DNA from 4 places in the Pseudoglutamicibacter cumminsii genome. Region 2 is predicted to be linked to each of the others. Evidence: riboswitches for the same ligand, from Rfam matches in the RefSeq annotation. Region 2 holds a riboswitch; each other region holds the start of a gene.
What was found. A riboswitch is a leader RNA that binds a small molecule or an ion and turns the genes downstream of it on or off. The one in region 2 is predicted to bind S-adenosylmethionine.

Region 1 (7,053 bases), 420 kb from region 2:
TCGCGGTGGCGACGGTGGCACGACAGGCACTCGACGAGCGGGTCGGTGAACGTCTCAACGTGGCCGGATGCCTGCCAGATCGGGGTCGGGATGATGATCGAGGAGTCCAGGCCCACCATGTCCGAACGGGAACGTACGAACGTGTTCCACCACTGGCGCTTGATGTTTTCCTTGAGCTCAACACCCAGCGGACCGTAGTCCCATGCAGAGCGCGAACCTCCGTAAATTTCACCTGCCTGGAAAACGAACCCACGCCGCTTAGCGAGTGAAATGACCTTATCCAGCTTGGACGCTGCTGCCATGTTGAGTGAACTCCATCGGTTGTCACGGGCCGCCGGCTGCGGTCCGTTGTGGTCTGTCGTCAATCCTAACGGTTGCGTAGGATATTTGGCGCGTTATTGAAGGCGTGCGTAGTTAGCTCTGCTCGTGAGACCCTGGACATATGAGCTCCGCAGACATCATTGACGTACCCGTCCGCACCGCAGGTATTCGTTTGGGTCAGTTTTTGAAGCTTGCCAACGTGGTTGAGGACGGCGTGCAGGCTCGCGAAGAGATCGCCGATGGTGCCGCAACCGTCAACGGCGAAGTCGAAACCCGCCGTGGCCGGCAACTCGATTTCGACGACGTGGTCGGCTTTCACGACATGACGTTGCGTGTGGCCCGCGAGGACGAAGACTTCTAACGCCGCTGGGTCTGTCGCCTAGGACAGCGACCTCAACCTGCGCGCCTAGGCCTGCGGCCTACACCTGAGCGCCGAGCACCTTGGCGGTCAGGAACTCGCCGATGTGACGGATCTCGGTCTGGCCGACGCCGTGGCCGATGCCTTGGTAATTGACCTTCGTGAGGTCCGTGTTCGCGCGCGCCCACGTGTTCGTCGGCTCAATAAACCGGTCCGGGATCACCGGATCTTCCGGATCGCGTCCCCAGAACATCGGCATCTTCTCTTCACGCGACGCCAACTCTTCATCCTTGAAGAAATCCTCACCCGCATCGTCAGCGAACTGCTCCAGGGTGAAACCCGACAAACCCACCAACGCATCCACAGCGGAGGGAGCACGGCGCGCAACTGAGGTCGCCATCGCCATACCCTGCGAGAAGCCCACCAACGTGACCGTTTCGTGCTGCTTCTTGCGTTCAACAACCCACTCGGTCAGATCCTCAACGACCTGGCTGTAATCAGCCGAGTTGAACTCCAGATCCTGGTTTGAAAGAGGGAACCACGCGTAACCGCCAAAACCCAGTTCAAGCGGCGCACGCACCGACATCATAATGAACTGCTCCGGAAGCATGCTCGCAATCGGCAAGAGGTCGCGTTCATCCGCGCCGAAACCATGCAAGAAAACCAAGAGCGGCGCAGACTCATTCACGCCCTCAGGCACATGCTCAACAACAAACGGTTCCCACTTTTCAATCATAAGACCATCCTGCCACGCGGCACTCACGCAAGGAATTCGCGGAACGGCGCGTCCAGCTGATGCCCATCCGTCAAGAAGCCATCATGACCCACCGGCGTTGAGACCACGTGAACCTCAACATCGCCCGGGAGCGCATCCGCGATCCGCTGCGACTCCTGCGGGTAATACAGGCGGTCCGTATCAACCGCGGCGATGAAGAACTCGACGCCATCAAGAGCGCCGAGCGCCGCCTCGACTCCCCCGCGGCCGCGACCCACATCGTGGCTCATGAGGGCCTCCGTGAGCGTGAGGTATGCGTTCGCATCAAAGCGGTTCACGAGCTTGTGCGCCTGGTGATCAAGATACGACTCGACGGCGTACCGGCCGCGCTCATCGCGGCCAGCAGAACCCAACGGCAGCTCCTCGCCTTGCGGCGAGCGCCCAAAGCGATGGTCGAGCTCGGCAGCGGAACGGTAGGAAACGTGCGCAAGACGGCGCGCGATACCCAGACCACGCTGTGGGCCGGTCCCGTTGCCGTGACCGTAATAGTCACCGCCGTGGAATTCAGGATCGAGTCGGATCGCTTGAGTCTGGATCTGCGCGAAAGCGATCTGCTCAGCCGAGGACTCCGCGGTCGCCGCGATCACGGCGCACCGCTTGACGTGCTCCGGATAGCTCGCGGCCCATTCGAGCGCACGGGCACCACCCATCGAGCCGCCCACAACCGCATGCCATGCATCGATGTTGAGCGCCTGCATGAGCCGGAACTCAAGCGCAGCCATGTCGCGGATCGTCACGAACGGGAACCGCGAACCATACGGCTGGCCGTCCTCGGCCAGCGATGCGGGGCCGATCGTTCCGGAGCATCCGCCAAGCGCCGCCGGAACCACCGCGCAATACGTATTGGTGTCCACGGGCTTACCCGGCCCCACGACATCGCGCCACCAGCCCGGCTCCGGTGCAGCCGCGGCCGTGGATGCCGCATCGTTGGCTTGCGAGCCGGCAACCGCATCGTCGGCTGGCCCGCCGTCCGCAGCATGAGTATCGCCGGTCAACGCATGCAAGACCAAGACGGCGTTGCTGCGGTCCGCATTGAGCTCGCCGAAAACCTCATACGCGATGTGGGTCTGCGGCAAGTGACCGCCCGTTTCCAGATCCAGCGGCCCTAGAGAAAGGATCTTCACGCCGTTCTCCGGGGCGTTGTGCTGCAAGTGCTCTCGTACATCCAACGTCATGACGCTGCCTTCGCTTAGTACTTTTGCTTGATGGGTTCCTGACGATTCCGTTGCCGGGCGCCAGCAAGTGGCGCTTCCCGTGCGTTATGCGCGGGCGGCGTGGAATGCGTCGAAACCCTTCTGCAGGTCAGCGATGATGTCGTCGACGTGTTCGAGGCCCACGGATAGACGGACCGTGCCCGGGCCAACGCCGGCGGCCTTCTTCTCTTCAGGGCTCAGCTGCGAATGGGTCGTGGACGACGGGTGCGCGACAAGCGAGCGAACGTCACCCAGGTTGGCAACGAGCGAATGCAGCTCGAGCGCGTCCACGAAAGCGCGGGCGGCTTCTTCGTCTTCCTCTGCGTCCTTGATTTCGAACGAGACGATCGCACCCACGCCGTTCGGTGCGTAGTGGCGGCCGCGTTCGTACCACGGGCAGGACTTCAGGCCCGCGTAGATGGTCGCGGAGACGTCGTCCCGGGCTTCGAGCCATTCAGCGACCTTCTGCGCGTTTTCGATATGCCGCTCAACGCGCAACGAGAGCGTCTCGAGGCCCTGAGCGATCAGGAACGAGTTCATTGGGGAGATCGCCGCACCCGTGTCACGCAGCAGCTGCACGCGGATCTTGAGGATGTAGGAAAGGTTCGCGCCCAGAGGCGAACCGACTCCCATGTCGCGGCCGTAGACGATGCCGTGGTAGGACTCGTCCGGCTGGTTGAAGCCCGGGAAGCGTTCCGGATGCTTGGTGTAGTCGAAGTTGCCGGAGTCGATGATGGCCCCGCCCATCACGGTTCCGTGGCCGCCGAGGTACTTGGTTGCGGAGTGGACGACGACGTCGGCGCCCCATTCGATAGGCCGCAGCGAGTACGGGGTTGCCAGCGTGTTGTCGATGATGAGTGGCACACCGGCTTCGTCGTGTGCGATTGCGGCGATGTTTTCGATGTCGAACACGTCTTGGCGTGGATTGCCGATGGTTTCGCCGAAGAACGCTTTGGTGTTCGGCTTGATCGCGCGGCGCCAGGCGTCGAGATCGTCTGGATCCTCCACGAAAGTGACCTCAACGCCGAGCTTAGGCAAGGTGTGCTTGAAGAGGTTCTGGGTTCCGCCGTAGAGGGATGGCGAGGCGACGATGTGGTCGCCGGCTTCTGCGACGTTGAGGATCGCATAGCTTGTTGCGGCCATGCCGGATGCGACGAACAGCGCGCCGACACCGCCTTCGAGGTTTGCGATGCGGTTTTCGATGACCTCGGTGGTTGGGTTGTTGAGGCGCGTGTAGATCGGGCCGAGCTCGCTCAACGCGAAACGATTCGCCGCCGATTCGGTGTCCGGGAACACGTACGCGTTGGTCAAGTGGATCGGTAGAGCCTGCGACCCCGTGACTGGGTCTGGCGTCTGGCCGGCGTGAATCTGACGAGTTTCAAATTTCTGCTGGGACATTAAAAGAGCACCCCTTGCTCACTGTGAGGGGCTTGCCCGCGCATGTCAGACGACGACAACGCTTGAAGAGGAAAAGTTACGTCCGCCCGGTTACGGGCGGGCATAGCCCGCGCTTGCCACAGCGGCATTCCCGTGTGGCCAGGTCCTCACCCGGGGCACCCCGCCGCGGACGGAGGGTTGCCGGCCAGCAAACCGGGGTTTTGCACTGGCACTCATGACCTTGCTCATTAGCGTACAGCACTGATGAACGACGAGGCCAGAGCGTGTTCACAATGTGAACCGCGCCGCGCATCGGCGTTTATTTCATGACCTTTCGCGAAGACCTACAGGCCCTTCCCAGTCGCATAAACAAGCACATCGGAAACCTCAACTTAGGCAAACCTAAGTAGAGATGTAGCTCACACAGTGCCAGATTTAAACCATGAAGCTCGACCACGTTTCTTACGCATGCGGGCCAGAGGGCCTGACGACTACTGCTGACCGTATCGCCGAGCAGCTCGGACTCCGATACGTCAAAGGAGGCGTGCACCCACGCTTCGGAACACGCAACGTGTTCTTCCCACTCCGCAACCACCAGTACCTCGAAGTCGTCGAGGTACTCGACCACCCGGCCACGTTGCAGCAGCCATTCGGCAAAGCTGTGCGTGAGCGCTCCGAGATGGGCGGCGGCTGGATGGGCTGGGTTGTTTCCGTCGACGACATGACCCCAATCGAAGAACGCCTCCAGCGCGGTGCTGTCCCTGGCTCCCGTAAGTTCCCGGACGGCCGCGAACTCACGTGGCGGCAGATCGGTATCAACGGGCTCATCGCAGACCCACAATTGCCTTATTTCCTGCGCTGGGATGAGGGCTTCGAGGACCTGCACCCGTCCATGGCCGAAGAGCCACACGGTGAAATCGTGGAGCTCACGATCTCCGGCAACCGCGACCGCATCGACGAATGGCTCGGCCACCCAGGTGAAGACTTCAAGGGCAACGTCGTGTTCAACTACACGGCCCCTTCCGGGATGCCAGGCCTGCAGTCGGTCACGCTGAAAACTCCTCAGGGACTCGTCACGATCTAGCCGCCGTAGCGCGCCGCTAGCGGCGGTAGTGTGCGGCTAGCGGCGGCGCGTTTTAGCTGCCGTAACCGAACCAGGTAGCCAACAGCGGGTAGCCCACGAAAGCTACCGCGTCGAGCAAAAAGTGCGCCCAAATCAGCGGCATAACACGGTGCTTCCGTAGGTAATACATCCCAAAGATCACGCCCATCGCTACGTTGCCGATGAACGGCCCGATGCCCTGATACAGGTGGTATGAGCCGCGCACCACAGCGCAGAAAAGGATGATGGCTGCAGGGCCCCACTTGAGTGTGGAGAGCCGCTCATGCAGGTACGCGAGCACCACGACCTCTTCGAGTAGCCCGTTCTTGAGCGCCGCCAACAGCAACACCGGAATGCTCCACCACACATCCGGTAGGCCCGATGTGGTGATCGCGGTCGTGATGCCCAACGCGCGGCCCGCCGCGTACACTCCGAGCGTTCCCACCCCGATCAGCACAAAGAAGCCGACGCCTACAGCGGCGTCCGCACCCCATCGTCGGCCGTCAATGCCCCACCTGTGCAACGGATTGTTACCCGGCCAACGGGACACCAGGTAGATCACGAGCGCGACCGGCGCGAGTGCAAAGAAAATCCCCGCAAGCTGATACAGCAGATCGATCCACGGGCGCGTCCCCGTTGACGTGTTGAGCGCCGCTGTGCCGGAAGAAATCGGGCCTCGCGTGATGGTGTCGAGCAGGTCAATGAGGGCGTAGACCCCGGACTTGCCGAGCGACAGCGCCAAAACGATAGCGATCTCCCACCCCAAAACCGCGCGCGACGGAACAGCCTTCGAAGTAACCGCCTGCGGCGGCGCGGCTTGGTCATGCCCGGTGTTCGAATGTGGGGGTTGGGAACTCATGCATCCGATTATGCTCGGTAGGCTGGTGGCATGGCCAGGGAACCGCTCCGTAAAGAAATCGAACGCGCCGCTGCTTTGTACCCTGATGCCGCTTGGGTATCCGGCCGGGTTGAGGAATCGGGTAAGTCGAATGTGGTTCTGATCCCGGGGGATCCAGTTCCTGAGGTTGTTTTTCGGATGGCGCGTACGCGTGAGGAAGCCCTCGCGCAGCCTCACGAGGCCGCTTTGGTGGACGCGCTGGCCCCGCATGTTCCGTGGCTCGTTCCCGAGTCCCGTTCCGCCGTCGATGCGGCTGGCGGGATCGTCCAGCGGTTTATCCCTGGCTCCGCGCACCCGCTGCGTGAAGGTGACCCGGCTGTGTTGGGGCGAATTGTTGCCGACCTGATGGCGGTCCCTCGCGATGCGTATGAAGACTTGGTGGGTGCCGCGTGGGATGCCGGGCCGGAGTGGACGCAGGACCGCAAGGATGCCGCGATTGATGCGTTGGATCCCGGTGTGCGCGAAAGTGCTGCCGCGGTGTTAGCTGCCGTGGGCGAGATTGGGTATGCCGCGGGTTCTGCTGTGCCGCAGAGTTTGGTGCATGGGGATCTAGCCGGCAGGAATATGCACTGGCGTGACGGCGAGCTGGTAGGGATTCTGGATTGGGATAAGGCTTCGCGTTGGGATCCTGCGATTAATCTCGCGCATTTATCGCTGTGGCACGGCCAGGATGTCATAGATGAGGCGGCGCCGGATGAGTTTTTCGCGGCCCGGGCTCACGTATGGAATGGGGCGTTCGCGTTGACGCGTGTTGCCGACGCCGCGTTACGCGGCGGGGTCAAGACGTGGGGGCGGCTCTTGAGGAAGACTCAGCCGCGCATCATGCGGGCAGCAGTGGCGGCTGACACATGCCTTGAACTACTGCGCTAAAGCCGCACAGACGCCAACGCAACTCCGTTACTGCGAGCGGTAGGTTCGCACGAAGAACAGCAGGTAAGCCACGATGACTGCGCCGGGCAGTGCGCCCGCGTTATCTTGCGCGGGTTGTTGAGCGAGGGGTGTTTGGATGCGCGAGACGCCCGGGGCTTG
Region 2 (7,053 bases):
GGGGGCAGGCCGAGCTTGGAGCGAATCTTGTTGCGTGCAGACATGACTCTATTCTGGCACCAGTTCCGCCAGTTGCCTGTCAGCACGCCGCACGGTGACGCCTGCAACATCGAACATGAACCGCGCCGCGTAGACACGTCACAAGCTCTCCGCGGCGGCCGCGGCTACGCGCGCAGCTGCCGCTTGGAGGAGATGACCCCGGTGTCGAAGCCTGCGAGGTGGAGCCCGCCGTGGAAGCGTGCGTGCTCGATCTTGATGCACCGGTTCATCACAGCAGCGAGCCCGCCGGCCTCCGCGATGCGGGCGGCCTCCTCGTTCCACAGGCCCAGTTGCGCCCAGAACACCTTTGCGCCCACGCGCACGGCTTCCTCAGCCACGCTCGGGAGGTCTTCGTTGCGGCGGAACGCAACCACGACGTCGGGCACCTCTGGCAGGTCATCGAGGCTTGGATAGACCGGCTCACCCAACAGCTCGGTGGCTCGCGGGTTGATGAAGTACAGCTTGTACGGCGCGGAAGACTGCAGGTAGGTCGCCACGAAGTACGCCGCGCGGGCGGGATTCGTGGAGGCGCCGACGATCGCAACGCTCTTCGCGGCACGCAACAGGTTCAGCCGCTGCGGGGCGGACGGGCCAACCCACGTGCTGTTCGCTTCAGTAGTGGCGGTTTCGTTGCTCATTACGCTTCCTCCTCGCTCACAGCACCGTTCACGGCGGCTTCCAACGCTTGGTCGAGGTCCCAGATGATGTCCTCAACATCCTCAAGGCCCACGGAAATACGGATCAGGTCTTCACCGATCCCGCCAGCAGCGAGCTGTTCGGCGCTGAGCTGCTGGTGCGTCGTGGACGCCGGATGCAACACGAGGGTCTTCGCGTCGCCGATGTTGGCCAGGTGGCTTGCGAGCTGCAGGTTCGCGATGAACTCGGCCCCGACGTCGCGCCCACCCTTGACGCCAAAGCTGAACACGGAACCCACGCCGTTCGGCAGCAGCTGCTTGCCGCGCTCGTGGTAGGCGTGGTCTTCGAGGCCGGCGTAGGAGACCCACTCGATGCGGTCGTCGTCAGCGAGCCACTGTGCGACCTTGCGGGCGTTAGCGATGTGCGCGTCCATGCGCTGCGGCAGGGTTTCGATGCCGATGAGCAGTTGCCACGCGGACTGCGGCGCCAGGGAAGCGCCGATGTCACGCAACTGTTCGTTGCGCAGCTTGGTGAGGAAACCGTACTCGCCGAAGTTACCCCACCATGACAAGTCGCCGTAGGACGGGACCGGCTCGGTCATGGACGGGAAGTTTCCGTTGCCCCAGTTGAAACGGCCGGATTCAACGACGACGCCGCCCAGCGTGGTGCCGTGGCCGCCCAGGAACTTGGTGGCTGAGTGGATCACGATGTCCGCGCCGTGCTCGAGCGGACGGAAAATGTACGGCGGGGTCAGGGTCGAGTCCACGACCAGCGGGACGCCGTGTTCGTGGGCGAGGGCGCCAAGGCCCTCGATGTCGGTGATGACCCCGGATGGGTTCGCTACGACCTCGGTGTAGAGAACCTTGGTGTTCGGTTGGATCGCGGCGGCGAAATCCTCGACCTCGGTCGAGTCGATGAACGTGGTCTCGACTCCGAAGCGGCGCAGCGTGACGTCGAGCTGGGTCACGGTTCCGCCGTACAGCTTCGAGGAAGCGACCACGTGATCGCCGGCCTGGCACAGCGCGGCGAAGGTGATGAACTCGGCGGCCATACCCGATGACGTCGCAACCGCGCCGATGCCGCCCTCAAGCGAAGCCACGCGTTCCTCGAACGCCGCGACCGTAGGGTTAGCGATACGCGAATACACGTTCCCGTACTTTTGGAGCGCGAACAGCGTTGCCGCATCGTCCGCGTTTTCAAAGACGAACGACGTCGTGTTGTACAGCGGGACAGCACGCGAACCGTGCTCTGAATCAGGGGTAGCGCCCGCATGCAGGGCACGGGTACGGAAACCGAATTGACGGTCGGCAGAAGACATGGAACTCCTTTAATCCATCGATCCCGGCATGAGCACCATTCGCTGCAGCGGTGGTGCTGCGTCGATGGTTGCTGCGGTGTCACAGGGCCAGGTCCCTCGACCGCTCTAGATGGTCAGCCACCATTATGCGCACTCACCACAGCCAGGGCAAACGCATGTGACGTACTAAGGCGCGCAGGTAATAGTGTGGCCGGCATAAGCTGGGACTATGACCACGAGCCCAAATCACATCCCCTCACTAGCGCTCGTCCGCCACGGGCAGACCGACTGGAATAAAGAACGCCGTTTCCAGGGGAGCAGCGAGGTGCCGCTCAACGCGACCGGCATCGAGCAGGCCCGCGCCGCCGCAGAAACCTTGCGAACTGACGCGGCATCACGATGGGGTAGCCCGTGGGACGTCATCCTCACCTCCCCGCAACTCAGGGCACGCGAAACCGCGGAGATCATCGCTGAACACCTCGGACTCGGGGCGCCGCGCGTTGTCGCCGGGCTCAAGGAACGCTCATACGGGCCCTACGAAGGCCGCGCCTACGGCGACCTCGACAAAGAGACCTTCACCTACCTCTTCCCAGCGCACCTACCCAACGTCGAAGAGGTCGAGGCCCGCGGTAAAGAGCTCGGAATCCTCGAAGGAGTCGAAACCTCCAAAGATGCAGGCCACCGTGCCGCATCAGCGCTCGCCGAAACGCTCAGGGGCAACCCCGGCCAGCGCATCGTTGCAGTCTCCCACGGCTCAACCACGCGCTGCCTCCTCAACACCCTGGACGAGTGGAACATCAGCAACCCTGGCCTAAGTAACTGCGACATCCGCTACCTCACCCCAGCCCAAGAAGCCCACCTGCACCACATCCGCAACGCACTGCCCTAACCCGGCGCTACATCACAGCCCGGCCCTGCGTCACAAGACTGACCCACTACACTTGCTGTGACGCCGTTCACGGATGCAAGCCAAGGAATTCCATCATGAGCACAGCCAATTCGACTACGGCACACGAGCCGATCCCAGCAGAACTCAACGAGCAGGTCGTGAGGTTGCGCCGCTATTTGCACGCGAATCCGGAGCTGGACCGGCACCTGCCAGTGACCCAAGCGGCGGTTCTGGATGCGCTCGAAGGAACCGAAGGGATCGAGCTGCACACGGGGGAAGCGCAATCCTCCGTGACGGCGGTCCTGCGCGGCGCCGCGCCGCTGCCTGAAGGCACCCGCCGCCCTGTGGTCCTGCTTCGCGGTGACATGGACGCGTTGCCGGTAACGGAAGAAACCGGGCTCGAATATTCGCCGACCGAAGCCGGGAAGATGCACGCGTGCGGCCACGACATGCACACCGCTGGCCTCGTGGGTGCCCTGCTGTACCTTGCGCAGCGCCGCGAAGAACTCACCGCCGATGTGGTGGGCATGTTCCAGCCGGCCGAAGAAACCGCTGGCGGCGCCAAAATCATGATCGAGGAGGGCCTGCTCGAAGCCGCTGGCCAGCCAGTCGATGAAGCGTACGCGATCCACGTGTACGCCGACCGCTACGCGCATGGAACGTTCGTCTCCAAGCCGGGGACCATCCAGTCCGGATGCGACGACCTCGTCATCACGGTCCACGGCAAAGGCGGCCACGGATCCGCCCCACACCAAGCCGCAGACCCGGTGCCTGTCGCGGCAGAGATCGTCCTCGGCTTGCAGACCATGGTGACCCGCCAGTTCGACCCGTTCGACCCCGTCGTCGTGACGGTTGGATCGATCAAGGCGGGTTCAGCGGCGAACATTATCCCGTCCACCGCAACTATCGAAGTCACGCTGCGTTCCTTTAGCCCGGCTTCCCGCGAAAAGCTCGTGCCGGCGGTCAAACGCGTCGCGGAAGGCATCGCGGAAGCGCACGGTATGAGCGCAAGCTACAGCGTCGAATGCGACTTCCCGGTGACGGTGAACTCCGCCGAACATGTCGATTACGTCGCGGAGACCGCGCGCGAGCTGTTCGGAGAGCACGCTTATCGGGATCTTCCACGCACCGAAGCCGGATCGGAAGACTTTTCCGAGGTGCTCGAGCGTGTACCGGGCGCCTACATTTTCCTGGGCGCCGTGACCCAAGGCGAAGACCCCACTACGGTGCCGGGCAACCACTCGCCTCACGCGATCTTTGATGACCGCGTGCTCGGGCGCGGAGTACGGCTGTTCGCGGAGCTCGCGCTACGCCGCGGGCCCGTCGCGCAGTAACTACACGACGCAGCAACGACCTGGCCGGAGTAACGACCAGCCCGCGACGTGCGGGTCCACGGCCCTGATGAGCCGCGGACGCGAACATCTAGTAGTGGTAGGTATCCGATGGGGCAGGGGCCGGATCGGATGCCTTCCGCCAGTGCACGTTGTAGGCCTTCGCAAGCTCCAGGATCTTGTTCGCGCGGGAAAGACGCGGAAGGTCGGAGCCGTTGCGGATCTCGCCCCCGTCTTCCTCGAATTCCGCGAGGAACTCGTGCGCCCACGCAACGTCCTCGCCGGAAGGAGAGAGGCCCTCGTTGATGGTCGCGGTCTGCTCCGGAACCAGGCACAGCTTGCCGGTCATGCCGAAATCAGTCGTGACCGCGGCGGCTTCTGCGAGCTTGAGACCCGTCGTGCCCACGGTTGGGCCGTCGATCGGGCCCGGAAGGCCGGTCGCTCGGGACGCGATCGTGAACTGCGAACGCGCATAAGCGAGCGCCATCGGGCCGTCACCCATACCGGTATCGCGCCGGAAATCACCGATCCCGAACGCCAAACGATACGTGCCCTTCGCCGCGGCGATCGAATCAATACGCTGCAAGCCACGCGCCGTCTCAACCAAAGCAACCACAGGGATCCCCGGGAGCCGACGTGCGGTCTCGTTGACATGGTCGGTCGACTCAACCATCGCAAGGATCACGCCCGCCAGGCCGCCCTCAGCCACAGGGCCGCCCACGGCGGCCGGCAGCGTGCGAGTTAGAGCCTCAACATCGCCTTCCCAGTACTTGGTCGCATAGCCGTTCATGCGCACCCAAGCCGTGTGGCCCGTCGTCAGCCATTCGACCGCGGCTTCACGGGCGGCAGCCTTATCCTTGGGAGCGACGGCGTCTTCGATGTCCAAAACCACCACATCGGCGGCGGATTCTTCAGCCTCAGCGAAGCGATCAGGGTGCGCAGCGTTCGTCAAAAGCCACGAACGAGCGAGGTCCGGGCCGATCTTCTGACCAGCGGCGGTAGGGATCTGTGCAGGGAAAATAGGAGCCATGACCTCACGCTACTGAGTCTGGCGCTTCTTAACCCACGTTGTGACAACATATATCGCCGAAATCAACGCAATCCACACAGCGCCCGCGATGAGCGAGACCCGCGTACCTGGGAACCACGCCATCAAACCGATCACCAGAACCAAGAACGAGCCCGCGAAGATCGGGGTGATCGGCCACAACGGAACCGGGAACTCAAGGTCCTTCTTAGGGACGCCCTCGCGGCGCAGTTTGATGCGCATCGCGGTGTGGGACAGCAGAACCATGCACCACAGCCACGTGATCGCGAACGCACCAACCGAAGCGACGACAGCGAAAGCCGACTCCGGCATGAGGAAGTTCAAAACCACGCCTACGGTCAGTGCGCCCATCATGAGCAGCGCCGCAGCCCACGGAACGCCCTTACCCGTGGTCCGTGTGAACGCTCGTGGCGATTGCCCCAAGTGAGCCATACCGAACAACATACGGCCGGCACCATACGAGTTCGCGTTGATCGCGGAGATCGCGGCCGTGAGCACCACAACGTTCAAGATGTGCTGAGCCGCCGGAATGCCCAGCGCCGCGAAAATCTGCACGAAAGGTGAAGTGTCCGAGCTCATGTGGTTCCACGGAACCAGCGTCATGATGACGCCCAAAGCGAGAACATAGAACAGCAGGATACGGATCGGAACAGAGTTCACGGCGCGTGGGATCGCGGTGTGCGGATCATTGGCTTCACCCGCGGTCACGGCGATGGTCTCAATGCCACCGAAACTGAACACGACCATCGTGAGGCACGCCAAAATACCCATCACGCCGTTAGGTGCCAAGCCGCCGTGATCGAAGAGGTTATGAAGGCCCGGGGTGGCCTCGCCCGGCACGCTCATGCCGAAGATCAGGATCGCGATGCCGCCGAGGATCATCGCGATAACGGCGCCGACCTTGATGATCGACATCCAGAACTCCATCTCACCGAACACCTTGACGTGCCGGGTGTTGATGCCCGCGATCAGCAACACGACCGCCGCAGCCCAGATCCATTGAGGCGCGTTAGGGAACCACAACCCCATATAGACGGACACCGCGGTAACGTCCGCGATGGAGACGACGAGCATGCAGAACACGTACGTCCAGCCGGTCGTGAACCCCAGATAGCGTCCGAGGTACCGGGTCGCGTAGTCAGAAAACGCGCCGGCGACGGGGTTGCGCACCGCCATCTCACCCAAGGCGCGCATCACGATGAACACCGCGGCACCTGCCACGATGTAGGCGAGCAGAACGATGGGGCCAGCGGCCTTGATAGCGTCCGCTGACCCATAGAACAGCCCGGTTCCGATCGCGGAACCGAGCGCCATGAACTGGATGTGGCGCCCGGTCAGGCCTTTGGAGAGGGATGTCTGTTCAGCCTGCTGCCCGGCCTGCTCAGCCTGCTGCCCGGCCTGCTCAGCCTGCAGCCCGGCCTGAGGTGAAGCGTCGGTTTCTGACGACGTGTCTCTGCTAGAACGCATGCATCGAGACTAGGCCGATCAGTGACGCAATGCACATTCACATTGGGGGTCCTGCAGTCCGCCCATCGAAGTTTGGACGAACTGATCTCAAATCAGCTTAAATCGCGCATTTTCTCGGGTGTGGGATGTGCTCGCGCGAGTGCCGTGTATGCCCGCACCGCCAGCTAGCTCCGGGCGGCTTCCAGGACGTCCGGGATGCATTCTTCGTTCCGCAGGCTCGTGGTGTCGCCGAGCTGTTCGCCGGTGCACGCCTGGGTCAGGATGCGTCGCATGATCTTGCCGGAACGGGTTTTCGGTACGTCGGGCACAAGGATGATGCGGGCCGGCTTGGCGATGGGGCCGATCC
Region 3 (7,053 bases), 320 kb from region 2:
GACACCGTAGAGACTTGGTTGCGGGCTAAGACCTGCTGACGCCGCACCACATGATCCGCGCGGACCTGCGGCGCGAACACCGCGACACCAATCAAACCGGCACCCAACGTCAAACCGAGAGCGCCCTGCCAGCCCCAACCTGGAAGACCAGCGATCGGGACAGCGACCGCCGCCGCAAGCGCTGCCATGAGCGACTGAAACGCCGAATACACGCCCGTCAACGTGCCCGCATGATCCGGGAAATCACGCTTAATCAGCGCCGGCAACAGCACGTTCATGATCGCGATCCCAACACCAATCAAAACGGTGCCAGCCCACAAACCGAACGAACCAACCCACGAACGCGAAATGATCCCCACGTTCACCGCGATCAAAGCGCCGAACAGGGAATGAGCCAACCCGAAACGCGCCGCAATCCGCGGCACGATCGGCGAGAACACCGCGAAACACAGCAACGGCAAAGAAATTAAAAACGACGCAGACGCCGCAGAAAGCCCCACATCTTCCCTAATGCGGGGGAGCAGCGGGCTCGCGCTGGTCATCGGCATCCGCAGATTCGTGGCGATCAGCAAAATACCTGCGATCGCCAAAGCCGGGCTCACAGCCCTCGCCGCAACCCCCGGATTCTCTACACCCGGCGTCTCAACAGCCGGCGTCGAACCTTCTGGACGCTTCTTCCCAGCACTATCCCGCATCGAATTACTCACCCTCGTAACGCTATCGCCCTTCCCGGGCCGCGCAAGCTGGCAACCGTCACAACTCGTCATCACAATCCGCGGCTGCAGGATTACGATGCGGCAGCAGGCACCACGGGGCGTCCCACGGCACCCACTCGCCGGCTATGCGCGGCCGGAAGGGAAACGCTTAGCTGTGAGCCTCCACCAAAGCGCCAGTGCGGAAGCGGGAACCACGATGCGAATCAGGCAACCAATCCTGCCCCGTCACCGCGGCACGCAACGTCACGGCCTCCGCGGCACCGGCATCGTCGCTTTCAGCGCCGGCGTCAGCCAACAGACCGCGCCGCCGTAGCTCGGGGCTTACGTATTCAACGAATCGTTCAAGATCAGCCGGCCGCACGCCACTACACACGTTGAAGCCATCCACGCCGGAGGCCGCTTGCCACGCCTCCAACTGATCGGCAACGCTCTCAGGGCCACCCACAATCACGGGGCCGCGGCCACCCAACGTAACGAACGCGGCGATGTCCCGCACGGTCCACTCCCGCGTCGTGTCGCCAGAGGTCACCGAACGCAGAGCAGACTGATTCGCGTCCGTCTCAACCTCCGCCAACGGAGCATCCGGATCCAGGCCGGCCAAGTCAACGCCGGTCCAGCCCGCGAACAGCGCTAGCGCACCCTCGACGTCCACATACTGCTGATAGGACTCAAAGCGGCGCTGCGCATCCTCGTCGTCCGCGCCGGTGACCACGGTGACCATCGCGAACGTGCGCACCGCATCGGCTGGCCGGCCCGCGGCCTCAAGCGCATCGTGCAAACGGTCAATATAACCGCGCACAACGCTCGGCTCCGAACCGATCATGAACACCGCCTCGGCATTCTCAGCGCCGAAACGCAAGCCCCGCGCCGAAGCACCCGCCTGGAACAAGAACGGCGTGCGCTGCGGCCCCGGATGCGTCAACAACGCACCATCAACCGAGAAGTATTCGCCCTTGTGCTCAGCCTTCCGGACACCCGCCGGGTCCACAAAGACACCCGCATCGGCATCCTTGAGCACCGAGCCCGGAGCGAAACTGCCCTCGAACAGCTTGTACATCACGTCCATGTACTCGTCCGCGCGGTCGTAACGCTCATCGTGCGGCAGTTGCCGCTCCAAACCGAGGTTGCGGGCAGCGGAATCCTGATACGACGTCACAATGTTCCAGCCAACCCGGCCACCCGTCAGATGGTCCAAGCTCGCAAACCGGCGCGCCAACAAAAACGGATCCTCATACGTGCAGGAAGCCGTCAACCCGAACCCCAACCGACGCGTCACCGCCGCCATCGCAGACACTGCAGCGAACGGATTCAACAACGGAACCTGCACGCCGCGCTCATGCGAAACCGCGTCGCTACCGCCATACACGTCATAGGTTCCCAACACATCCGCCAAAAACAGTGCCGTGAAACCGCCGCGATCCAACGTCTGAGCCAGGTCGGTCCAGTAGCTCAACTGATCAAAATCCGCCGCCCGAGACTCCGGATGCCGCCACAAACCCGGCGACTGATGCACCGGCGTGGCCATCTCAAACGCGTTAAGAAGCACGGGTCACCTCACCGATCGCGTTGAGGCCCTCCGGGACAGTCCCGTTGACCAGGTAGTCGCCGATGATCCGCTCACGGAACACAATCGGGTTGTGTGTTGCGACCGTCTGCGCGTTCCGCCAATGCCGGTCCAGGTTCTTCTCCCGCGACGTGTTCGAGGCCCCACCCGTGAGGAACAGGTCGGAGCAAATGCTGGTCACGATGCTCGGTACGGTCACGTGCGCGCGCTCAACAGCAAGCTCCGCTTCAGTCAGCAAGCGCTGCGCATCTGGATCTTGGAGCGAAAGCACACCTTCGGCAGCCTCGAGCCGCCGCGCGGCCTCAACCACCGTAGACTCCACTACGAAAGCCTGCGCCGAAAGCCGCCCCACAACCCCCAAAATCTGCGGGTCCTCAGAGTGCGGAACACCCAAACCGGTATTGAAGGAGCGGGTCCGCCGGCGCACGCCAGCCGCCGCATCGTTCACGACGTTGCGAGCAATACCCGCCAGCACCGCGAGCAAAACAATCTGGAACAGAGGCGCCTCAAACTGCGCCTCAGCGCTGCCGGGAACGCGGTTCAGAATGTGCTCGGGCGCAACACGCACATCGGTGAAACGCGTGGTTCCAGTACCAGTGAGGCTCTGACCGAAACCGTTCCAGTCATCCTCAAGCTCAACGCCCGGAGCCCGCGTGGAAACGACAGCGAACTGTCGACCCTCGGTCGGCGTTCCGTCCGCATCAGGCAACGTGGCCGAAACCCGCGTATGCGTCGCGTACGCCGTGCCGGTGCAGTAGTACTTAGCGCCGTTGAGCACCCCGGAGCCGTCCGCCTGCACGGCCAGCGTCGTGTTGAGCGTATTCAGCGCATTCCCGCTCACCTCGGTGGACGCGTTGCCTACAACATCGCCGGCAAGAACCTTCGCGTACCAGAACTCGCGGGTCTGCTCATCGTGGTACCGCAGCGTCTCCACGAAACCAGCGTGGGAACGGTACTGATGCGCGATGTTCGGGTCAGCCGCCGCCAGATCGATCAGCAGCTGCACCCAGTCGGAGAACGGAACGCCCGGGCCGCCGTACTCGGTAGGCACGCGCAGCACGGTGAAGCCGGCGCGGTTGAGTTCCGCGATCTCAACGAACGGCAGAACACGGTGCGTCTCACGCTCAGAAGCGCCGAGCGCGATGCGGTCAAAGATCGGCCCGAAATGCTCACGCAGTTCGTGAAGGCTAGGCGTGTGGCCGGCTTCCCACGGGGTGACCGGCGCGTCCTGCGTGGTGACGTAACGCAGACCTTCAGCGAAGCTCAAGTCGGCGGAGGAAACAGCGGTGCTGGCTTCCGCATCGGCGGTGATCTCAGCGCCAGCTGCAGGGTGGACAGGGGTGTGCGTGGACAACGATGACACAGTTATTCCTTTCCATCGTTCCTGGCGGGAGCACCGTGCATAAACCGGTTGCTGCGACGTCAACGAGCCAGGTCTCTCAGTCGCTCTGGATGGGTTACAAGCATCATTTCTATACGTGCCGGCAGGGTGCTGTCAACAGCCTGCCGGGCGGCGCACGTCACAAAACGTCAACAAGAAACGCCCCTGCAGTGTTGTCTTAGGTGGTGCCTGCTTAGATGCAGGCGCCCTAGGTGGAGGTGATGCAGGGGCGTTTCGTGAGGCTTTAGCTGGAATCAGAAGGCGGGGCTCAGGAAGCAGAGATTAGAAGGCGACTTTCTCCAGCAATCGGCTCAATTCCTGCCGTTCGCTGGCGCTGAGCGCGGCGAGCACCACGTCGTCGGAGGCCATGGTCAGCGCGTGTGCCCGCCGGTAGGCGTCCTGCCCCTGCGGTGTGGCGACGACGATCCGGGAGCGACGGTCGCGGGGATCCACCTGGCGCTCGACCCAGCCTCGCTTCTCCAGGAAGTCCACCAGGTTCACGATCTGGCTCGGGTCCAAGCTCAGGAAGTCGCCGAGCTCGCGCTGCGACGGGTTCACGTCCGAGGCGGCCAGGGCCAACACGGAGTACTGGCGGACTTTCAGCCCCATCACCTCTTGCAGGACGCGGTTGGCGTGGCTGTGGCCGATGCTGCGCAGCCGGGCCGCCAAGAACTGGACTTGGCCGGCGAGTTCCGACGACGTGAACTCCGCCATGCGCTCGGCCGCAAGCGCGGTGGAGGGGGCGGGGAAGCGCTGGGCGGCCTCGGCCGGGCTGCTTGTGGCTCCGGAGGTGTCCTTTGTGGTCGTCATGTGCTTGCTTCCTTGGTCCGTGTGCTTGAGGACGCGATCCAGCTGATCTTGTCTCTGTACTTGCCCTAGAGGGGGCAAATCCTCTGCAGAGGATCGTACTCGAAAAAGCACTCTTCGAAAAATAATTGACATTCTCAATTATATGTACTGTCATGGTTCTTGTGTGGTGAACGCCACATCAGGACACAACCGACATCTAGAACGTCATCCCGAAGGAGAACCCCATGTCCCTCGACGGTAAGGTCGCCATCGTCACCGGCTCGGGCGCAGGCCTGGGCCTCGCCTACGCCCAGGAGCTCGCCCGCCAGGGAGCCTCCGTGGTTATCAACGACGTCAACCAGGAGACCGCGGACGCCGCTGTCGCCTCGATCACCGAAGCCGGCGGCAAGGCCGTCGCCGCCGTGGTCCCGGTCGGCACCAGCGAAGCTGCAGACCAGCTGTTCAAGACCGCCGTAGATACCTTCGGGGGCCTGGACATCCTGGTGAACAACGCCGGCATCCTGCGGGACAAGTCGTTGCTGAAGATGTCCGACGAGGACTTCGACCTCGTCATCGGCGTCCACCTCAAGGGAACCTTCACCTGCGTCCGCGCCGCTTACGCATACTTCAAGGAGAACGGCGTGGCCGGCCGCATCGTCTGCATCGGCTCGCCAACCGGCCAGCGAGGCAACTTCGGCCAGACCAACTACGCCGCAGCCAAGGCGGGCATCGTCGGTATGGTCCGCACGTGGGCCCTCGAGATGAAGCGCGCCGGAGTGATGGTCAACGCCGTCATCCCAGTGGCCGCCACCGCGATGACCAAGACCGTTCCTTTCTTCCAGAAGGCCGTCGAAGCTGACGAGCGCGGCGAGGCTATGCCGTCCTTCTTCCGCCATGACCTCGGCTTCGGAACCGCCGACGACGTCGCCGGCCTGATCGCCTTCCTTTCCTCCCCGGAGGCCGACGGCATCACCGGCCAGGCCATCGGCGTCGGCGGAGATCGCCTGCAGGTCTGGTCCCACCCTGAGCCAGTGGCCACCGAGTACCACGAGGGCGGCTGGGACTACGCCACCATGCAGACCCAGGGCGCCGAGCTGGTCAAGGGCAACCTCCAGGAGGTCGGCGAGAAGATGCCTCCGCTGCCTGCTGAGCTCGAGCCTGAACAGAAGAACTAAGGACAAGCACCATGACCGGAACCCAGGACACGGCTCCGCAGGGGGCTGAGCACGGCAACGACAGCGGCGCCCCCGCCTCAACCCCTGCTCCCGGCCGCGCCCCAGTCCGCTACGAGCTGGGCGTGGACGCCTCGGCCATCGAGGCCATGGACATGCACGTCCACCTCGAGGTGGACTCGTGCGGCCACAAGGCGCTGCCGGAAGACTTCTTCGAAGCCTCCGCGAAGTACTTCAAGTCCGCTGAGCGAACCCCGAGCGTCGACACCATCGCGGAGACCTACCGCCAACGCCGGATGGCCGCCGTCGTCTTCACCGTGGACGCGCGCACCCAGTTCGGCCACAAACCGAACTCGATCGACGACCTCGTGGCCGGCTGCGCCCGGAACAACGACGTCCTCATCCCGTTTGGCTCCGTGGATCCCCGCACCGGGGCGGACGCGTTGGCCGGGGCCACCCGCCAGGCCGAGCAGCTCGGAGTGCGCGGCTTCAAGTTCCACCCGTCCGTGCAGGGCTTCGACCCCTCGGACCGCGAGTACTATCCGCTCTGGGAGCGGCTCCAGGAACTGGGGCTGCCGATTGTCTCCCACACCGGGCAGAACGGCATGGGCGCTGGCCTGCCCGGCGGGCGCGGCATCAAGCTGAAGTACTCCAACCCGTTGCTGCTGGACGACGTCGCCGCCGACTTCCCTGACCTGCAGATCATCATGGCCCACCCGTCGGTGCCCTGGCAGGACGAGGCGAACTCGATCGCGACCCACAAGGCCAACGTGCACATCGACCTCTCCGGCTGGTCCCCGAAGTACTTCCCGGAGTCCCTGGTCCGCCAGTCGAATAACGTACTGGCTCGCAAGGTGCTCTTCGGAACCGACTTCCCGCTGATCACCCCGGACAAGTGGCTGGCCGCCTTCGCGGAGCTGCCGCTCAAGGACGAGGTCCGGCCTTGGATCCTCAAGGACAACGCGGTGCGCCTGCTGGGCCTGGACCGCGGGTCCGCGACCGAGACGAAGGGGGCCTGAGATGGCTGAAGCAGTGACCGGAAGCATCATCCCATCCGACTTCTACGGCTACGCCGAGCGGCTGACCGAAGCCGAGCGTGCCGTCATCCTGGACCTCCGGGAACGGCTCGAAACCACGGTGAAGCCGCTGGTCAACCCGGCCTGGGACGCTGCGGAGCTTCCCCAGGAGCTGGTGGACGCCGTCCGTGCGTTGCCGCTGATGGACCCGCCAGCCCTCAAGGAAGCCGGAGAGCCCATCCGTAGGATCCTCACCGGGTTCCGCAACTTCGAGCTGGCCCGCTGCGACATCAACGTCGGCACCCTCTACAACGCGCACGCCGGCCTGTTCCGCACGGCCTGCACCCTGGGCGGCGGGGAACAGCAGGCGAAGGAGCTGGACGCGAAGATCCTCGACTACTCGTTGACTGGCGTG
Region 4 (7,053 bases), 190 kb from region 2:
GCGACCGGTACCGCCGAAGCTGCTTCGCCTCCGCGCGGTGGCCCGGGCTCGTTCCGGGTCGCATTGTTGGACGCCTTGTACCGCGTGGGAGGTGCCGAGCATGACCTTTTCACCCGATAGCGCGGCACCTGTTGACGTGCGCTGTTATATGGTCACGGCTGGTTTCGACCGTTCCGTTCCCGCGTTAGCCGCGCAGTGTGCGGCGGCTGGGGCGGGCATCGTGCAGGTTCGGGTTAAGGACGTGCCCGCGCGGGAGCTACTCGAGGCGACGCTAACGGTGGCTCAGGCGGTTGAGGCCGCCAATCCGGCAACTCGTGTGGTGGTGGATGATTCGGTTGAGGTCGCCGCTGCGGCGATGCGGCGGGGCGCTCACGTGCATGGTGTGCATGTGGGCCAGGATGATCTTCCGGTGCCGGATGTTCGTGCGCTGTTGGGTTCGGATGCTGTCGTCGGGCTGACTACGGGCACACTTGAACTCGTTGAGCAGGCCAACGAGTGGTCGGAGCTTTTAACGTATGTGGGGGCAGGCCCTTTCAGGCCCACCCCCACGAAGGATTCGGGTCGTTCCCCGATAGGTGTTGACGGTTATCCTCGGCTTGTCGCAGCTTCCCGAGTGCCTGTGGTTGCTATCGGCGATGTGCATCCTGAGGACGCTGCCGCGTTGGCTTCCACTGGTGTTGCCGGAGTCGCGTTGGTGCGCGCTTTGGCTCGTTCGCGTGACCCTCAGCGGGATGTCCGCCGGGTGCTGTCCGCATTCGATGCCATTGCGGCCAGGTAACCGTGTTTAGCTCATCGTGTCCTCGCTACGTGGCGAGGTTGCGCGTGTTTAGCTGTCGCGTTTGAGGATCTTGCCGTTCTTGACGCCACTCTTGACGTCGATGTAGATGTCTACATCGGAGCCGCCGCCCTCTGGGTAGATCTCAACGTTCCACATGATCTGGCCTTGTTCCTCGACAACGCTGACGTCATCGAGGGAGCCTGGGGTGTCCTTGAGGGCGGTTTCGATCGCCTTGCGGATGTCGGTCTTGATCGCGTCGTATTCACGGCGGTCGTCGGCATCTGCGTTTTCGACGTCGTCGCGTTCGATGATCTTGGAACCGTCGGCAGCGATCTTAATTTCGTGGATCTTGCCGCCCTCGTAGACTTCTACTTCCCAGCCGCTCTTGTCGTCATCCCAGTCGAGGTCAACGACCTTGCCGCCGATTTCTTTTTCAGCGGTGTCGATCGCCTTGAGAGCGTTGTCCTTGCTGCCACCCTTGGTTGGGGCCGCGGCGTCGTTGTTGTCATTATTGTCGTCAGCGTCGTCAGAATCGTCCATGTCATCGCTGGTGTCTTGCGATGCCATGTCTTCAGACTCAGTGTTCTGCGTGGCTTCCTGAGTCTGCTGAGTTTCGCTCTCGTTGGAGGAGTTGTTGTCCTCCGCTGGAGTGCCACATGCGGACAAAGCCAGCGCGAGGGCAGCTACGGACGTGAGGGCTAAATGTTTCTTCTCCATGGCTTAAGCCTATGCATATGTGAAAGGGGATTTCACTGATTATTTCTAAGCTATAAGCCTATTTAGGTGTTCCGCTCAAGCATGTGACACCGGGCTCCAGGCCGTTACGCCGTCACGAGTTCGCGGTCTCGCACCTGCGCGAGGTCGTGGAACGTCTTGCCGTGCAGCACGATCGGTTCGCCGTGGTCTTCGCCCTGGGATACAGCGTGAACCTTCAGGAGCACGATGGTGTGGTCGCCTGCCGGCACGGTGTCGTAGACCGAGGTTTCCAGCCACAGTGCAGCGCGGTCCAGGAACAGCGCGCCGGAGTCCGCCAAGGTGACGTCGAGGCCGTTGAAACGCTTGGTTTCGTCGCGGGATGCGAGCTGATAGCAGACCTCGCGATGCTCATCTGCAAGCACGGAGACGCCGAGGCGGTAGCCGTGCTTGAGGCGCTGCCACGTACGGGATTCGTTTCGGACGGAGAACGAGACGAGCGCGGGCTCATATGAGATTCCGACTGCGAAGCTCGAAGTGACCATGCCTTCGTGGCGTCCACCTACCCGCGAGCACAGGGCTGCGACCCCTACTGGGAATCGGTCGAATGCGGTACGCAGGGTTGCCTGGTCGAAAGTATGGGTCAGGGACATGGCGATTCATCCTTCGCGGTTACGGCCGTCCTCTATGGCCGGCGCAGCTTGCCGTCGGCATTCCCGACGGCCGAATCGTCACCTGGGGCACCCCACCTACGCGAGAGGGTTGCCGACGGATTAGCCAGGGCCTAAAAATCCGTACTCATGATTCGTGTTTTAAACGATAAGCAGTTCTGCGAGGGGCCCGCAACTGGATGTGTCGTTTAATTCATTTAATGAGACGAACGCCGCCACCCTTCGCGGGTGACGGCGTTCGTTTATGCTTCAGAGTTCGTAATCTTCGAGCCTGCGCAGTGCGCTAATGCTCGGTTTTACTTGCCCTTTGGCGTTGCAACAACGTGCAGCGTGGTGTTCGCGAGAACGTCTTCGTGCAGGCGGACGGTGGCCTTGTAGTGGCCGGTGGTCTTGACCTGCTGTGCGATCTCGATGGTGCGCTTGTCGACCTTGCCCAGGCCCTGAGCCTCGATTGCTGCTGCAACGTCGGCCTGCTTGACGGTACCGAAGAGGCGGCCGGACTCGCCAGCGTTAACCTCGATGCGGATCTCAGCAGCCTTGAGTGCTTCAGCGATCTTCTGTGCTTCTTCGAGGTTCGCTACGCGGTGGGCCTCGCGAGCGGCCTTGATGGACTCGACGTCCTTCTCGCCACCCTTGGTCCAGATGATCGCGTAGCCGCGTGGCAGCAGGTAGTTGCGTGCGTAGCCGTCGCGTACTTCGACGATGTCGCCAGCAGCACCCAGGCCGGTTACCTCATGCGTGAGAATAAGCTTTGCCATGTTTCTTCTCTCCTCCTTCTTGCTTAGCCGCGGCCAGCGCCGGAGTAGGGAAGCAGAGCGACTTCGCGCGCGTTCTTGATCGCCTGAGCGATCTTGCGCTGCTCCTGCACGGACACGCCAGTTACACGACGAGCGCGGATCTTGCCGCGGTCAGAGATGAACTTGCGAAGAAGGGCGACATCTTTGTAGTCGATGACCTCGATGTCGGCGGCCTTGAGCGGGTTGGCCTTAGGCTTAGGCTTGCGAATTTCAGGCTTAGCCATCGTGGAGCTCCTTAGTTTGTTTTGGAGCCCGCAGTTTTAGCTGCGGGATGGATGTTGGATTGGAACGATTTAGAACGGTGGTGCGGACTGGCCAGGGTTTGCACCCCAGTCGCTTGAGCCGCCAGAGTTACCCCACGGGTCGTTAGCTGGAGATTGCTGAGGTGCTCCCCAGTCTCCGCCGCCGCCCTGGGACTGCTGCTGGCCGCCGAAGCCGCCACCTTGGTTGCCGCCACCAAAACCGCCGCCGGTGTTGCCACCGAAGCCGCCTTGATTGCCGCCACCGCCGCCTCCACGCTGATTGCGGGAGACCTGCGCGGTTGCGTAGCGCAGGGCCGGGCCGACCTCGTCGACCTCGAGTTCCCATGCGGTACGGCGGTTGCCGTTCTGATCGTCATAGCTGCGGGCACGCAGACGACCCTGGGCGATGACGCGCATACCCTTGGTCAGCGATTCCGCCACGTTTTCGGCGTGTTCGCGCCATACGCTGCAACGCATGAAGAGAGCTTCGCCGTCTTTGAACTCGTTAGTCTGACGGTCGAAGAGGCGAGGAGTCGAAGCGATCGTGAAGTTCGCTACCGCGGCACCAGATGGCGTGAAGCGCAGTTCTGGATCGGCGGTGAGGTTACCCACCACGGTGATGATGGTTTCTCCAGCCATGTTTCCCCCTAGCTTGAAGCGTTAAACGTGGTTGTGCCCGCGTAGGACGCGCTTACTTGATGCGCTGGTCCTCTGGGCGGATGATCTTGGTGCGCATGATGGACTCGTTGAGGCCCAAAACACGGTCAAGCTCGGATGCGGTCTGTGGCTCAGCGGTGAAGTTAACCACTGCGTAGATGGCCTCAGCCTTCTTGTTGATCTCGTAGGCCATGCGGCGACGACCCCAGATGTCGATGTTCTCGACGGTTCCGCCGTCCTTGGTTACGACCTCGAGGAACTTGTTGAGCGTCGGTTCAACGGTGCGCTCGTCGACCTCGGGGTCAACCAGCAGCATCAGTTCGTAGTTACGCAAGTGAACCCACCTCCTTTGGACATGAAACGGGCACGGTCTTTCCGTACCAGGAGGTTCTATTGCGGTATCCCCTGCCCTGCATGTGAGGGCGTCCAGGCCTGCCGGAACACACATGACAATGCGGTTGCCAGCAAAACTTGATAGAGGACAACAGAACCAGTCTACCCATAGTCCGGGTGAGGACGTAATCCCCTGTGGATAAGCTCACTCTGGCAGAGGCCGCTCACGACGGCTCGGTGCGGCACTCAGTGATAGAACACGGTGTCTAGAACAAACGCTCGGGCAAGCGGCGTTCCATGACGGGAATCAAGCTCTTGAGGTACGTGTCACCGACGTGGTTGCCGTCGCGGTAGATCAGCGAGTTACCAGCAACTACCGGGCACGTGTCCTTGGTGCAGAAGTGATCGCTCAGGTCCATGACGTAGATGTCATCGAACCGCTGTGCGGCTTCGATCGCCGGATCATCGAGCAGTCCCTTCTCGACGGTGAAATCACACACCCCAGGACGGTCCATGTTTTCGGAAACACATGTGCGCGGCCGAGGAGTGTTCTTGTTGGTAGGCGGAATCGGGGTGTCCCGAACCACCACGAGCTGCGCTCCGCTCTTCTGCAGTTCCTTAAACGTCCGCTCGTAACCATCCACAGCATCGCCGCGGAAGGTTGAACCTGAGTAGTTTTGCGTGATGATCACGTCAGGCTCGTCTTCAAGAACCTGTTCGATCGACTTCTTATTCGGTTCAACACAGCGCTCTTCAGGGTCAACGAGCTTCCGCGGTTCAAGCGACATCGGGCACGAAGCCTTGGTGTACGTGATGATGCGCCAATCGTGCTCCTGAGCCATTTCCTCGAGCGCGGGGACCAGCATCTGAGAATGTGAATCCCCCATGACAGCCACCGTCTTCTGACCGTCTTCTTTACCCTTGACGCAGCGCGGAGTGGACGTCTCGGTTGCGCTTGGGAAACAGTCATCCGCCGAGGTTGTATCAAACTCAGCTTCCAACGGTACCGGTGTGATCGCCGAACCATACGGCAGTGCCGGCGGGAGCTCATCTGCACGCTCCTCGTCCACGACCAACCGGCCGCCCGGGCTCTCCGGATCCCCCGCATCGAGCTTTTCATCCTCAGCCTTTGTGACCAGCGGATCCCAGGCGCCAGCACCAAACCCAGGCTTTTCGGCCTTCAACAGCTCTGCCGCGAGCTGCCTCTGCTCCTTAATGAACGCATCGATGCGCGCAGTCGGGGCAAACGCCACCGCAACCGCAACGATCGTCGCAACCCCGCCGGCAATCCACGCCGGCAGCGGCGAAACCTTCAAACGCTTCCACCGCCGCACCGGCTCCTCAACGAAACGCCACGAAAGGTGAGCAAACACAAGCGAAACCAACACGAGAATGACCGCTTGCCACCAGTACGGCTTGTGGCCAACGATCTGCACGAAAACCATGAACACCGGCCAATGCCACAAGTACAGCGAAAATGAGATCTTGCCGACCCACTGCACCGGCGCCCAATCAACCAGCCAGTTGAGCGAAAGCGGGCCGCTCGTACGGCCCGCGATAATCACCACTGCGGCACCCACAACGGGAACAAGCGCCGTCACACCAGGGAACGGCGTTTCCTGCGTGTAGGCGAAAATCGACCAGCACATCGCCGCCAACCCCGCCAGCGCGAGCAGCGAGCGCCACGAAACGCCTCCGGCTACCCGTTGTCTGCGGCCCGGATCATCCTTGAGGATGTGCGGCGCCAGAGCCGCAATCATGCCGCCCGAGGCGAGCTCCCACACGCGAGTGGTCGTGACAAAATACGCCGCCGGATCGCTCGAACGAACCTGAAATTCAGCCCACGCAAGCGAGGAGACGATCACTGCCGAGAACAGGATCGTCGCGTAGGCTCGCAAAGACAGCTTGGTGCGACGAGCCAGCCAGATCGCCACAACCACGATCAGCGGCCACACAACATAGAACTGCTCTTCAACGCTGAGTGACCAGTAGTGCTGGAACGCGGTCGGAGCGTTGTCCTCAGCCAGATAGTCCACGGAATCGAAGGCCAGGACCCAGTTGACGACGCTCAACAGACTCGCGATGCCCTCGCGAGATATCTGTTTCCACTGTTCTAAAGGCCACCAGATGAACGTCGCGATGATGATCGCGCCAGCCGTGACCGTAGCCGCCGGCATGATGCGCCGAATCCGAGCAGCCCAGAACTCGGCAAGATTGATCTTGCCGTGCGTTTCTGCATCACGCAGAAGCTTCGACGTGATCAGGAAACCTGAGATCACAAAGAAGATATCGACGCCAACAAAACCACCCGGGGCAGTTTCTGGGTGGAAATGCCATGCAACAACCGCGAGAACAGCAATCGCACGTAGCGCTTGAACCTCCGGAAGGAACTTCCTAGGTTGCGCGCTGCGCGTGCGATCGCTGCCTCCGCGCGTGGATGTGCCGTTGTGGGACATGCAGGGGATTACATCACGTCTTAATCCTCATCTCCAGAACTGGAAACGACTTAAAAGTAAACGCAGATGAGATGCCCAGGAAACGTTGACGCTAAACTACGCCGTGTAAAAGACCTTCGCGACCTTGGACAGGTCATGCAGATCGCTCACGCCAGCGAGTTCGCGGGCCGAGTGCATCGACAGAATCGGGATACCCACGTCAACTGTGCGGATGCCCAGGCGGGTCGCCGCGATCGGGCCGATCGTCGAACCACACGGGATGTTGTTATTCGACACGAACTCTTGGCTCTCAACCCCCGCCTCGCGGCACCAGCCAGCCCACGCGGCAGCACCCACTGCATCGGTCGCATACCGCTGATTAGCGTTGATCTTCAAGATCGGACCCGAACCCAAAAGCGGCTTGACCACCGGATCATGATGCCCCGC

Region 1: it holds a riboswitch for S-adenosylmethionine, as region 2 does, so the genes downstream of both, JOD50_RS06950 (O-acetylhomoserine aminocarboxypropyltransferase/cysteine synthase family protein) here and JOD50_RS05145 (O-acetylhomoserine aminocarboxypropyltransferase/cysteine synthase family protein) in region 2, are expected to answer to the same signal.
Region 3: it holds a riboswitch for S-adenosylmethionine, as region 2 does, so the genes downstream of both, JOD50_RS03635 (acyl-CoA dehydrogenase family protein) here and JOD50_RS05145 (O-acetylhomoserine aminocarboxypropyltransferase/cysteine synthase family protein) in region 2, are expected to answer to the same signal.
Region 4: it holds a riboswitch for S-adenosylmethionine, as region 2 does, so the genes downstream of both, JOD50_RS04255 (flavin reductase family protein) here and JOD50_RS05145 (O-acetylhomoserine aminocarboxypropyltransferase/cysteine synthase family protein) in region 2, are expected to answer to the same signal.

Annotation. Positions count from the first base shown of each region.
Region 1 covers NZ_JAFBCO010000001.1:1,530,519-1,537,571, reverse strand. The annotation lists gene JOD50_RS06970 (glycine--tRNA ligase) at 1-302, opposite strand, end outside; gene JOD50_RS06965 (RNA-binding S4 domain-containing protein) at 443-682, shown strand; gene JOD50_RS06960 (alpha/beta hydrolase) at 741-1,415, opposite strand; gene metX (homoserine O-acetyltransferase MetX) at 1,439-2,629, opposite strand; gene JOD50_RS06950 (O-acetylhomoserine aminocarboxypropyltransferase/cysteine synthase family protein) at 2,714-4,045, opposite strand; SAM riboswitch class IV at 4,150-4,265, opposite strand; gene JOD50_RS06945 (VOC family protein) at 4,467-5,108, shown strand; gene JOD50_RS06940 (CPBP family intramembrane glutamic endopeptidase) at 5,161-5,985, opposite strand; gene JOD50_RS06935 (phosphotransferase family protein) at 6,016-6,894, shown strand.
Region 2 covers NZ_JAFBCO010000001.1:1,109,842-1,116,894, forward strand. The annotation lists gene JOD50_RS05135 (magnesium and cobalt transport protein CorA) at 1-44, opposite strand, end outside; gene JOD50_RS05140 (CoA-binding protein) at 165-677, opposite strand; gene JOD50_RS05145 (O-acetylhomoserine aminocarboxypropyltransferase/cysteine synthase family protein) at 677-1,993, opposite strand; SAM riboswitch class I at 2,005-2,109, opposite strand; gene JOD50_RS05150 (histidine phosphatase family protein) at 2,202-2,861, shown strand; gene JOD50_RS05155 (M20 metallopeptidase family protein) at 2,957-4,195, shown strand; gene JOD50_RS05160 (HpcH/HpaI aldolase/citrate lyase family protein) at 4,284-5,222, opposite strand; gene JOD50_RS05165 (amino acid permease) at 5,232-6,707, opposite strand; gene acs (acetate--CoA ligase) at 6,872-7,053, opposite strand, start outside.
Region 3 covers NZ_JAFBCO010000001.1:789,993-797,045, reverse strand. The annotation lists gene JOD50_RS03645 (MFS transporter) at 1-707, opposite strand, end outside; gene JOD50_RS03640 (LLM class flavin-dependent oxidoreductase) at 865-2,262, opposite strand; gene JOD50_RS03635 (acyl-CoA dehydrogenase family protein) at 2,252-3,643, opposite strand; SAM riboswitch class I at 3,653-3,739, opposite strand; gene JOD50_RS03630 (MarR family winged helix-turn-helix transcriptional regulator) at 3,944-4,471, opposite strand; gene JOD50_RS03625 (SDR family NAD(P)-dependent oxidoreductase) at 4,696-5,625, shown strand; gene JOD50_RS03620 (amidohydrolase family protein) at 5,772-6,641, shown strand; gene JOD50_RS03615 (acyl-CoA dehydrogenase family protein) at 6,643-7,053, shown strand, end outside.
Region 4 covers NZ_JAFBCO010000001.1:916,226-923,278, forward strand. The annotation lists gene thiM (hydroxyethylthiazole kinase) at 1-120, shown strand, start outside; gene JOD50_RS04245 (thiamine phosphate synthase) at 101-778, shown strand; gene JOD50_RS04250 (PepSY domain-containing protein) at 827-1,495, opposite strand; gene JOD50_RS04255 (flavin reductase family protein) at 1,600-2,124, opposite strand; SAM riboswitch class IV at 2,164-2,277, opposite strand; gene rplI (50S ribosomal protein L9) at 2,439-2,900, opposite strand; gene rpsR (30S ribosomal protein S18) at 2,924-3,163, opposite strand; gene JOD50_RS04270 (single-stranded DNA-binding protein) at 3,233-3,820, opposite strand; gene rpsF (30S ribosomal protein S6) at 3,873-4,172, opposite strand; gene JOD50_RS04280 (acyltransferase family protein) at 4,438-6,627, opposite strand; gene JOD50_RS04285 (M18 family aminopeptidase) at 6,724-7,053, opposite strand, start outside.